One region of the Streptomyces hamibioticus genome, then DNA from elsewhere that is predicted to be linked to it. Evidence: riboswitches for the same ligand, from Rfam matches in the RefSeq annotation. Region 1 holds a riboswitch; the other holds the start of a gene.
The links. Region 1 has a riboswitch for thiamine pyrophosphate ahead of ACLGIH_RS09140 (thiamine ABC transporter substrate-binding protein). Riboswitches for the same ligand answer to the same signal wherever they lie in the genome.
Positions count from the first base shown of each region.

Region 2: linked by a shared signal. The riboswitch ahead of thiO (glycine oxidase ThiO) and the one ahead of ACLGIH_RS09140 (thiamine ABC transporter substrate-binding protein) in region 1 are both predicted to bind thiamine pyrophosphate.

Region 1 covers NZ_JBKKQY010000001.1:2,074,910-2,078,895, reverse strand. Annotated here, with positions in the region: gene ACLGIH_RS09150 (phosphatidate cytidylyltransferase) at 1-485, shown strand, start outside; gene rlmN (dual-specificity RNA methyltransferase RlmN) at 871-1,977, shown strand; TPP riboswitch at 2,037-2,142, shown strand; gene ACLGIH_RS09140 (thiamine ABC transporter substrate-binding protein) at 2,269-3,306, shown strand; gene ACLGIH_RS09135 (ABC transporter permease) at 3,345-3,986, shown strand, end outside.
Region 2 covers NZ_JBKKQY010000001.1:5,596,752-5,600,737, forward strand. Annotated here, with positions in the region: gene ACLGIH_RS25370 (thiazole synthase) at 1-710, opposite strand, end outside; gene thiS (sulfur carrier protein ThiS) at 714-941, opposite strand; gene thiO (glycine oxidase ThiO) at 938-2,140, opposite strand; TPP riboswitch at 2,138-2,249, opposite strand; gene ACLGIH_RS25385 (avidin-fold protein) at 2,301-2,651, shown strand; gene ACLGIH_RS25390 (NAD(P)/FAD-dependent oxidoreductase) at 2,684-3,934, shown strand.

The DNA of each region.
Region 1 (3,986 bases):
CGGCGGGCCTCTTCGCGGCGTTCTACGTGCCGTTCCTCGCCACGTTCGTCGCCCTGATGCTGACCGCGGACGACGGACCGTGGCGGGTGCTGACCTTCCTGCTGCTGACCGTGGTCAGCGACACGGGCGCGTACGCCGTGGGCTGGCGCTTCGGCCGGACCAAGCTCGCCCCGCGCATCAGCCCCGGCAAGACCCGCGAGGGCCTGCTCGGCGCGGTCGCCTTCGCGATGGCCGTGGGCGCGCTGTGCATGCAGTTCCTGATCGACGACGGCGCCTGGTGGCAGGGCCTGCTCCTCGGCCTCGCGGTCGCGGCCAGCGCCACACTCGGTGACCTCGGCGAGTCGATGATCAAGCGCGACCTGGGCATCAAGGACATGGGCACGCTGCTGCCGGGGCACGGCGGCATCATGGACCGCCTGGACTCGCTGCTGCCGACGGCTCCGGTGGTGTGGCTGCTGCTGGTCATCTTCGTCGGCTCGGGCTGACGCCCGGCCGCCGTCTTCCGGCGCAGGCCGCCGCCCACGAGGCGCGGGCCTGCGCCGTAGCCGTGGTAGGGGGCGTGACTGTGGTGAGGGCGCAGCCGTAGCGCCGGGAAGCAGGCGGAGTACGCGGGAGCAGGCCAAGCGCGGGGGAGTGCATGACCGGGGGACCGAGGAGCCGGACGTGGCCGTGCGACTGGCGCGGAACGCCGGTCCCGCAACCACGCCGACGCTGGCGCAGGCTGCGGTACTGCGGCCCGGCGCACCGGCGCAGGAACCGGATCGTGCGAACCGTCCTCGACTTCCTGGACAGCATCTCACCGTGATGCGCGCCTCCGGGCACCGGCGACCGGGCGGGGCCGCGGAATCGATCTGCGACACTGGTTGAGTCATGCCTAAGCCCGGAGAACTCACTTTCGTCGCCCCGCGCGGAGCCAAGAAGCCGCCGCGGCATCTCGCCGACCTCACGCCCGCCGAGCGCAAGGAGGCGGTCGCCGCTGTCGGTGAGAAGCCGTTTCGTGCCAAGCAGCTCTCGCAGCACTACTTCGCGCGGTACGCGCACGACCCGGAGCAGTGGACGGACATCCCGTCCGGTTCCCGGTCCCGGCTCCAGGAGGCGCTGCTTCCGGATCTGATGACGGTCGTCCGGCATCTGTCGACCGACCAGGGCACCACCCGCAAGACGCTGTGGAAGCTGTTCGACGGCACGCTCGTCGAGTCCGTGCTGATGCGCTACCCGGACCGGGTGACCATGTGCATCAGTTCGCAGGCCGGCTGCGGGATGAACTGCCCGTTCTGCGCCACCGGGCAGGCGGGCCTGGACCGCAACCTGTCCACCGCCGAGATCGTGCACCAGATCGTCGACGGCATGCGGGCGCTCAGGGACGGGGAGGTCCCCGGCGGTCCGGCGCGGCTGAGCAACATCGTGTTCATGGGCATGGGCGAGCCGCTCGCCAACTACAACCGCGTCGTCGGCGCCATCCGCCGGCTCACCGACCCCGAGCCCGACGGCGTCGGGCTGTCCCAGCGCGGCATCACGGTGTCGACGGTCGGCCTGGTCCCGGCCATCCACCGGTTCGCCGACGAGGGCTTCAAGTGCCGTCTGGCCATCTCGCTGCACGCGCCCGACGACGAGCTGCGCGACACCCTCGTCCCGGTGAACACCCGGTGGAAGGTCCGGGAGGTGCTGGACGCCGGTTTCGAGTACAGCGCCAGGTCCGGCCGGCGGCTGTCCATCGAGTACGCGCTGATCCGGGACATCAACGACCAGGCCTGGCGGGGTGACCGGCTCGGGCGGCTGCTCAAGGGCAGGCCGGTGCACGTCAACCTGATCCCGCTCAACCCCACGCCCGGCTCCAAGTGGACCGCCTCGCGCCCCGAGGACGAAAAGGCGTTCGTCGAGGCCATCGCCGCCCATGGTGTGCCGGTGACGATCCGGGACACCCGTGGCCAGGAGATCGACGGGGCGTGTGGTCAGCTCGCCGCGAGCGAGCGGTAATCTGACCGTCGTAAGAACACCTTCACAACTTCATACTGCTGACATCGTCATATCCCACGCAATTCCGACAGGGGAGCGCCACAGCGCTGAGAGTGCGGCACCGGCCGCAGACCCTCCGAACCTGGCCCAGGTCATTCTGGGTAGGGAGATCGGTCATCACTCGAGCTGTTGCGCCCTGCCCGGAACTCCACCAGGGGCTTCCGGGCAGGGCCGCGTCTTCTCCTGGTCACCCAGGAGGAATCAGTGAGCAACACCACCAGGCGCGTCGCCGCGGCGGTCGCCGCATTCGGCATGGCCGGCGGCCTCGCCGCGTGCGGTTCGTCCGAGGACGGCGGGCAGGCATCCGGCGACACCAAGACCGTGACCCTCGTCAGCCACGACTCGTGGGCCGCGTCGAAGGACGTAATCGCCGACTTCGAGAAGGCCTCCGGCTACAAGGTCCGGGTCCTGGAGGACGGCGACGCCGGGCAGGCCGTCAACAAGGCGATCCTGACCAAGGACAACCCCCAGGGCGACGTCTTCTTCGGCGTCGACAACACACTGCTCTCGCGGGCCCTGGACAACGGCCTGTTCCAGCCGTACGAGGCCAAGGGCCTCGACCGGATCGACGCGTCCTTCAAGATCGACGGCAAGCACCGGGTCACGCCCGTCGACTACGGCGACATCTGCGTCAACTACGACAAGGCGTACTTCAGCAAGCACAAGCTGACCCCGCCCGACTCCCTCGACGACCTGACCGAGCCGCAGTACAAGAACCTGCTCGTCACCGAGAACGCCGCCACCTCCTCTCCGGGGCTCGGCTTCCTGCTCGGGACGGTGGCCGAGTACGGGGACGACGGTTGGCAGGGCTACTGGAAGAAGCTCGAGGCCAACGGTGTGAAGGTCGTCGACGGCTGGGAGCAGGCCTACAACGAGGAGTTCTCCGGCTCGGCCGGCGGCAAGCAGGCCGGCGGCGACCGCCCGCTCGTCGTCTCCTACGCCTCCTCCCCGCCTGTCGAGGTGATCTACGCCGACCCCAAGCCGGACACCGCCCCCACGGGTGTCGCGACCGGCACCTGCTTCCGGCAGACCGAGTTCGCCGGGCTGCTGAGCAACGCGAAGAACCCCGGGGGCGGCAAGGCGCTCATCGACTTCCTGATCAGCCGGAAGTTCCAGGAGGACCTGCCGCTGAACATGTTCGTCCACCCGGTGCTGGACGACGCGAAGCTGCCCGCCGAGTTCAAGAAGTTCGCGCCGGCCGTCGACGAACCCCGGACCATGGACCCGGCGAGGATCGCCGACCACCGTGACGAGTGGGTCAAGTCGTGGACGTCGCTCGTACTGAAGTAGTCACCCGCCGCGGGGGGAACGCGGCGCGGCTCGCCCTCATGGCCGGGCCCGTCGCGTTCTTCGCGGTCTTCTTCGCCTACCCGGTCGCCGCGATCGTCGCGCGCGGCCTCAGGGCCGACGGCCTCTGGCACCTCGGCCGGATCGGCGAGGTGCTGACCCGGCCCGGCATCCGGGACGTGCTGTGGTTCACCACCTGGCAGGCCCTGGCCTCCACCGCGCTGACCCTGCTGATCGCCCTGCCCGGCGCCTACGTCTTCGCCCGCCTGGACTTCCCCGGCAAGCAGGTGCTGCGGGCCATGGTCACCGTGCCGTTCGTGCTGCCGACGGTCGTCGTCGGTACGGCCTTCCTGGCGCTGGTCGGGCGCGGCGGACTCCTCGACGACCTGTGGGGCCTGCGGCTGGACACCACCGTGTGGGCCATCCTGCTGGCGCACGTCTTCTTCAACTACGCCGTCGTCGTCCGCACCGTCGGCGGCCTGTGGTCGCAGCTCGACCCCCGGCAGGAGGATGCGGCCCGGATGCTGGGCGCGTCTCCGCTGCGGGCCTGGCGGAGGGTCACGCTGCCCGCGCTGGCGCCCGCCGTGGCGGCCGCCGCGCTGATGGTGTTCCTGTTCACCTTCACCTCCTTCGGCATCGTCCAGATCCTCGGCGGGCCCACCTTCGCCACCCTGGAAGTGGAG
Region 2 (3,986 bases), 3.5 Mb from region 1:
CCGGCCAGCCGGGCCAGCCGCCCCGCCTCCACGGCACTCCGCATGGCGGCGGCCATGAGCACCGGCTCCTGAGCACGGGTGACCGCCGAGGCCAGCATCACCCCCGCGCACCCCAGCTCCATCGCCAACGCCGCGTCCGACGCCGTACCGGCCCCCGCGTCCAGAATCACCGGCACGCGCGCGTGCTCGACGATCAGCTGGAAGTTGTGCGGGTTCCGGATCCCGAGCCCGGACCCGATCGGCGACCCCAACGGCATGACCGCGGCGCACCCCACGTCCTCCAGCTTCCGCGCCAGCACCGGATCGTCGTTCGTGTACGGCAGCACCGTGAACCCGTCGTCGACCAGCGTCTCCGCCGCCTCCAGCAGCTCGATCGGGTCCGGCAGCAGGGTCCGCTCGTCGGCGATGACCTCCAGCTTGATCAGGTCGGTGCCCAGGGCCTCGCGCGCGAGGCGGGCGGTGAGCACCGCCTCCCCGGCGGTGTAGCACCCCGCCGTGTTCGGCAGCACCCGGATGCCGAGCTTCTCCAGCACCGACAGCACCGACCCGTGCACGGTCGGGTTCACCCGCCGCATGGCGACCGTGGTCAGCTCCGTCCCGGAGGCCACCAGCGACCGCTCCAGCACGTCGAGGCTGGGCGCCCCGCCCGTGCCCATGATCAGTCGGGACGTGAACGACGTACCTCCGAGGACGAAAGGATCGTCGGCCATGGGTCAGCCTCCCTGGACGGCGGTGAGGACTTCGACGCGGTCGCCCTCGGCCAGCGTGGTGGACGCCCATCGCGCGCGCGGGACGACGGTTTCGTTGAGTGCGGCCGCCACGCCGGACGGCGCCTCGGTGAGGGTCCTCACCAGGGCGTCGAGTGCGGTGCCGGGAGCCACCTGACGCGGCTCCCCGTTGACCGAGACGGTGACCGGGGTCTTCGTGACCGGGGTGTTCATGCCGACTGCTCCGTGAGTGCGGGGGCGGCGTCGAAGCGCCGCGGGGTGAAGGGGCGGGCCTCTTCGGGAAGCTCGCCCGTGGCCAGGACGTGCGCCATGGCGTCACCGGTGACCGGCGTGAGCAGCACGCCGTTGCGGTAGTGGCCGGTGGCCAGCAGCAGGCCGTCCAGCGCGGTCGGGCCGAGCATCGGCGCGTTGTCCGGGGAGCCGGGGCGCAGCCCCGCCCGGACCTCCGTGAAGGGCAGCTCGGTGAGGCCCGGGACCAGCTCGTGGGCGTCCCGCAGCAGCTCGTACACGCCCCCAGCGGTGACCGTGGTGTCCCAGCCCATCTCCTCGCTGGTCGCGCCGATGACCAGTTCGCCGTCCTCCCGGGGCACCAGATAGACGTGGTTGCCGCGGACCACGGCGCGCACGGTCCGGTTCAGCAGCGGCGCCGGGTGACGCGGCATCGTCAGCCGCACCACCTGCCCCTTCACGGGCCGCACCGGCGGCAGGACGTCCTCCGGGACGCCCGCCAGCCGCCCGCTGAGGCTGCCCGCGGCCAGCACCGTCCGCCCGGCCGCCAGCTCGGTGCCGTCGGCCGTGACGACCCCGGTGGCCCGGTCCCCGGTGACCGTGAGCCGCTCGGCCCGCACCCGGTGGAAGACCACACCCGCCCGCTCACAGGCGGTCACCAGCGCGCGGGCGAGGCGCCGCGGGTCGATCTGGTGGTCGCCGTCCACCCGCAGCCCCCCGCGCACGCCCGGCGCGAGCATCGGCTCCAGGCGTCGGCAGTCGCGCCCCGACAGCCACTCGGAGCCCAGGCCGGACTGCATCTGGAAGGCATGCAGTTCCCGCAGGTGGGCTCGGTCGTCGGCGTCGAGCGCGACGGCCAGCGTGCCGCACGCCCGGTAGCCGAGGTCCTGGCCGGTGGCGTCGCTCAGCTCGGCCGCGAACTGCGGATAGCGACGGGCCGAGGCGAGGTTCAGGGCGAGCAGGGTCTGCTCGCCGTAGTGCAGTTCCGTGACGGCGGCCAGCATCCCGGCCGCCACCTGGGCGGCCCCGCCGCCCGGCTCGGGATCCACCACGGCGGTGCCGAGCCCGCGCTGCGCGGACCGCCAAGCCGTGACCAGACCGATGATCCCGCCCCCGATGACGAGGACGTCCGACGTGCCCGCGCTACCGGTGGTACCCGTGGGCGGCGTGCCTGTGGGCGACATGGGTGTCCAGCCCCTCCCTTCGCCGGCATGACCCGGATCAGGTTCGTACGGTCGGAGGCCGCCAGCCTCCCTCTCAGCCCGGTGCGTCCGGGCTCCCGCGAGTGCCTTACGTTGGCCACCCTAACTGTCGTCATCCGCGTCTGTAAGGGAGCATCCGCCGGTGGCACGTTCGCTCGACGGTCTCGTCCTCACCCCGGTCGCCGACCAGGCGCCCGGTCAGGTGGGCACGCACACCCGGTTCACCTACCACGAGAAGGACGGCGAGATCTGGGCCGAGTACGCCGGCGGCGACGTCGTGCGCGGTCATCTGGTGGGCACGCGCGAGGGCGACCGGCTCGACTTCCGGTACGTGCAGCTCAGGACCGACGGCACCACGGCGTCCGGGCACTGCGTGTCGACGGTCGTCGAGCTGCCGGACGGGCGCGTGCGGCTGGAGGAGAGCTGGGAGTGGGAGTCGCGGCCGGGGCGCGGCACCAGCGTTGTGGAGCAGGTCACGGCGCACGACCACTGACTGACAACTCGTCAGGTGTCTATGGTGATCAGGTGAGCGAGCAGACGCAGGAACGGGCGCGGGAACGCGGCGCGCCGCCGGGGCACGTGGTCGTGGTCGGCGCAGGGATGGCCGGTGTGCAGACGGCGGTCGCCCTGCGCGAACAGGGGTTCGCCGGCACGGTGACGCTGATCGGCGCCGAACCCCACCAGCCGTACGACCGGCCGCCGCTGTCCAAGGCGGTGCTGCTGGGCACGGCCGAGGGCTCCGCCTTCGACGTGGACTTCGAGGCGCTCGGCATCCAGGTGCGCCTCGGCTGCGAGGCGCTCGGCCTGCGCCCCGACGCGCACGTCCTCGACACCTCCGCGGGACCCGTCCCGTACGACGTCCTCGTCCTGGCGACCGGCGCCGAACCGATTCGGCTGCCCGGCACCGAGGGCGTGCCCGGCGTCCATCTGCTGCGCACCCTGGACGACGCCGAGCGGCTGCGCCCGGTGCTGGTCCGGCAGCACGACATCGTGGTCGTCGGCGCCGGCTGGATCGGCGCGGAGTTCGCCACCGCGGCGCGCGAGGCGGGCTGTGCGGTGACCGTCGTGGAGGCCGCCGACCGGCCGCTCGCAGGGGCGCTGCCCGCCGAGGTGGCCGCCCCGATGACCGCCTGGTACGCCGACGCCGGCGCCGATCTGCGCACCCGCGCGCGCGTGGAGCGCGTCGAGCCCGGCGCGGTCGTCCTCGACGACGGCACGCGCGTGGCGGCCGGCGCGGTCGTCGTCGGCATCGGCGCCCGGCCCGCCACGGCCTGGCTGGCCGGCACCGGCATCGAGCTGGGCACGCACGGCGAGGTCGTGGCCGACGACCGGCTGCGCACCTGCCTGCCCGACGTGTACGCGGTCGGCGACTGCGCCTCCTTCCCCTCCGGCCGCTACGGCGAGCGGCTGCTGGTGCACCACTGGGACAACGCCCTCCAGGGACCGCGCACGGTGGCCGCCAACATCCTGGGCGCGGCCACCGGTGAGACACCGGCGGTCTACGACCCGGTGCCGTACTTCTGGTCGGAGCAGTTCGGGCGCTTCGTCCAGTACGCCGGTCACCACACGTCGGCCGACGCCACGCTGTGGCGCGGCGATCCGTCGGGGCCCGCCTGGACCGTCTGCTGGCTGCGCGAGGGCCGCCTGATCGCCCTGCTGGCCGTGGGCCGTCCCCGGGACCTGGCCCAGGGCAGGCGGCTGATCGAGTCCGGTGCGCGGATGGACCCGCGGCTGCTCGCCGACCCGGCCAGGCCGCTGAAGGCGGCGACGGCGTAGCGCGTGCCCCGCCGGGTGGTCCGCCGGGCGGCCCGCCAGGTGAACCACCGGA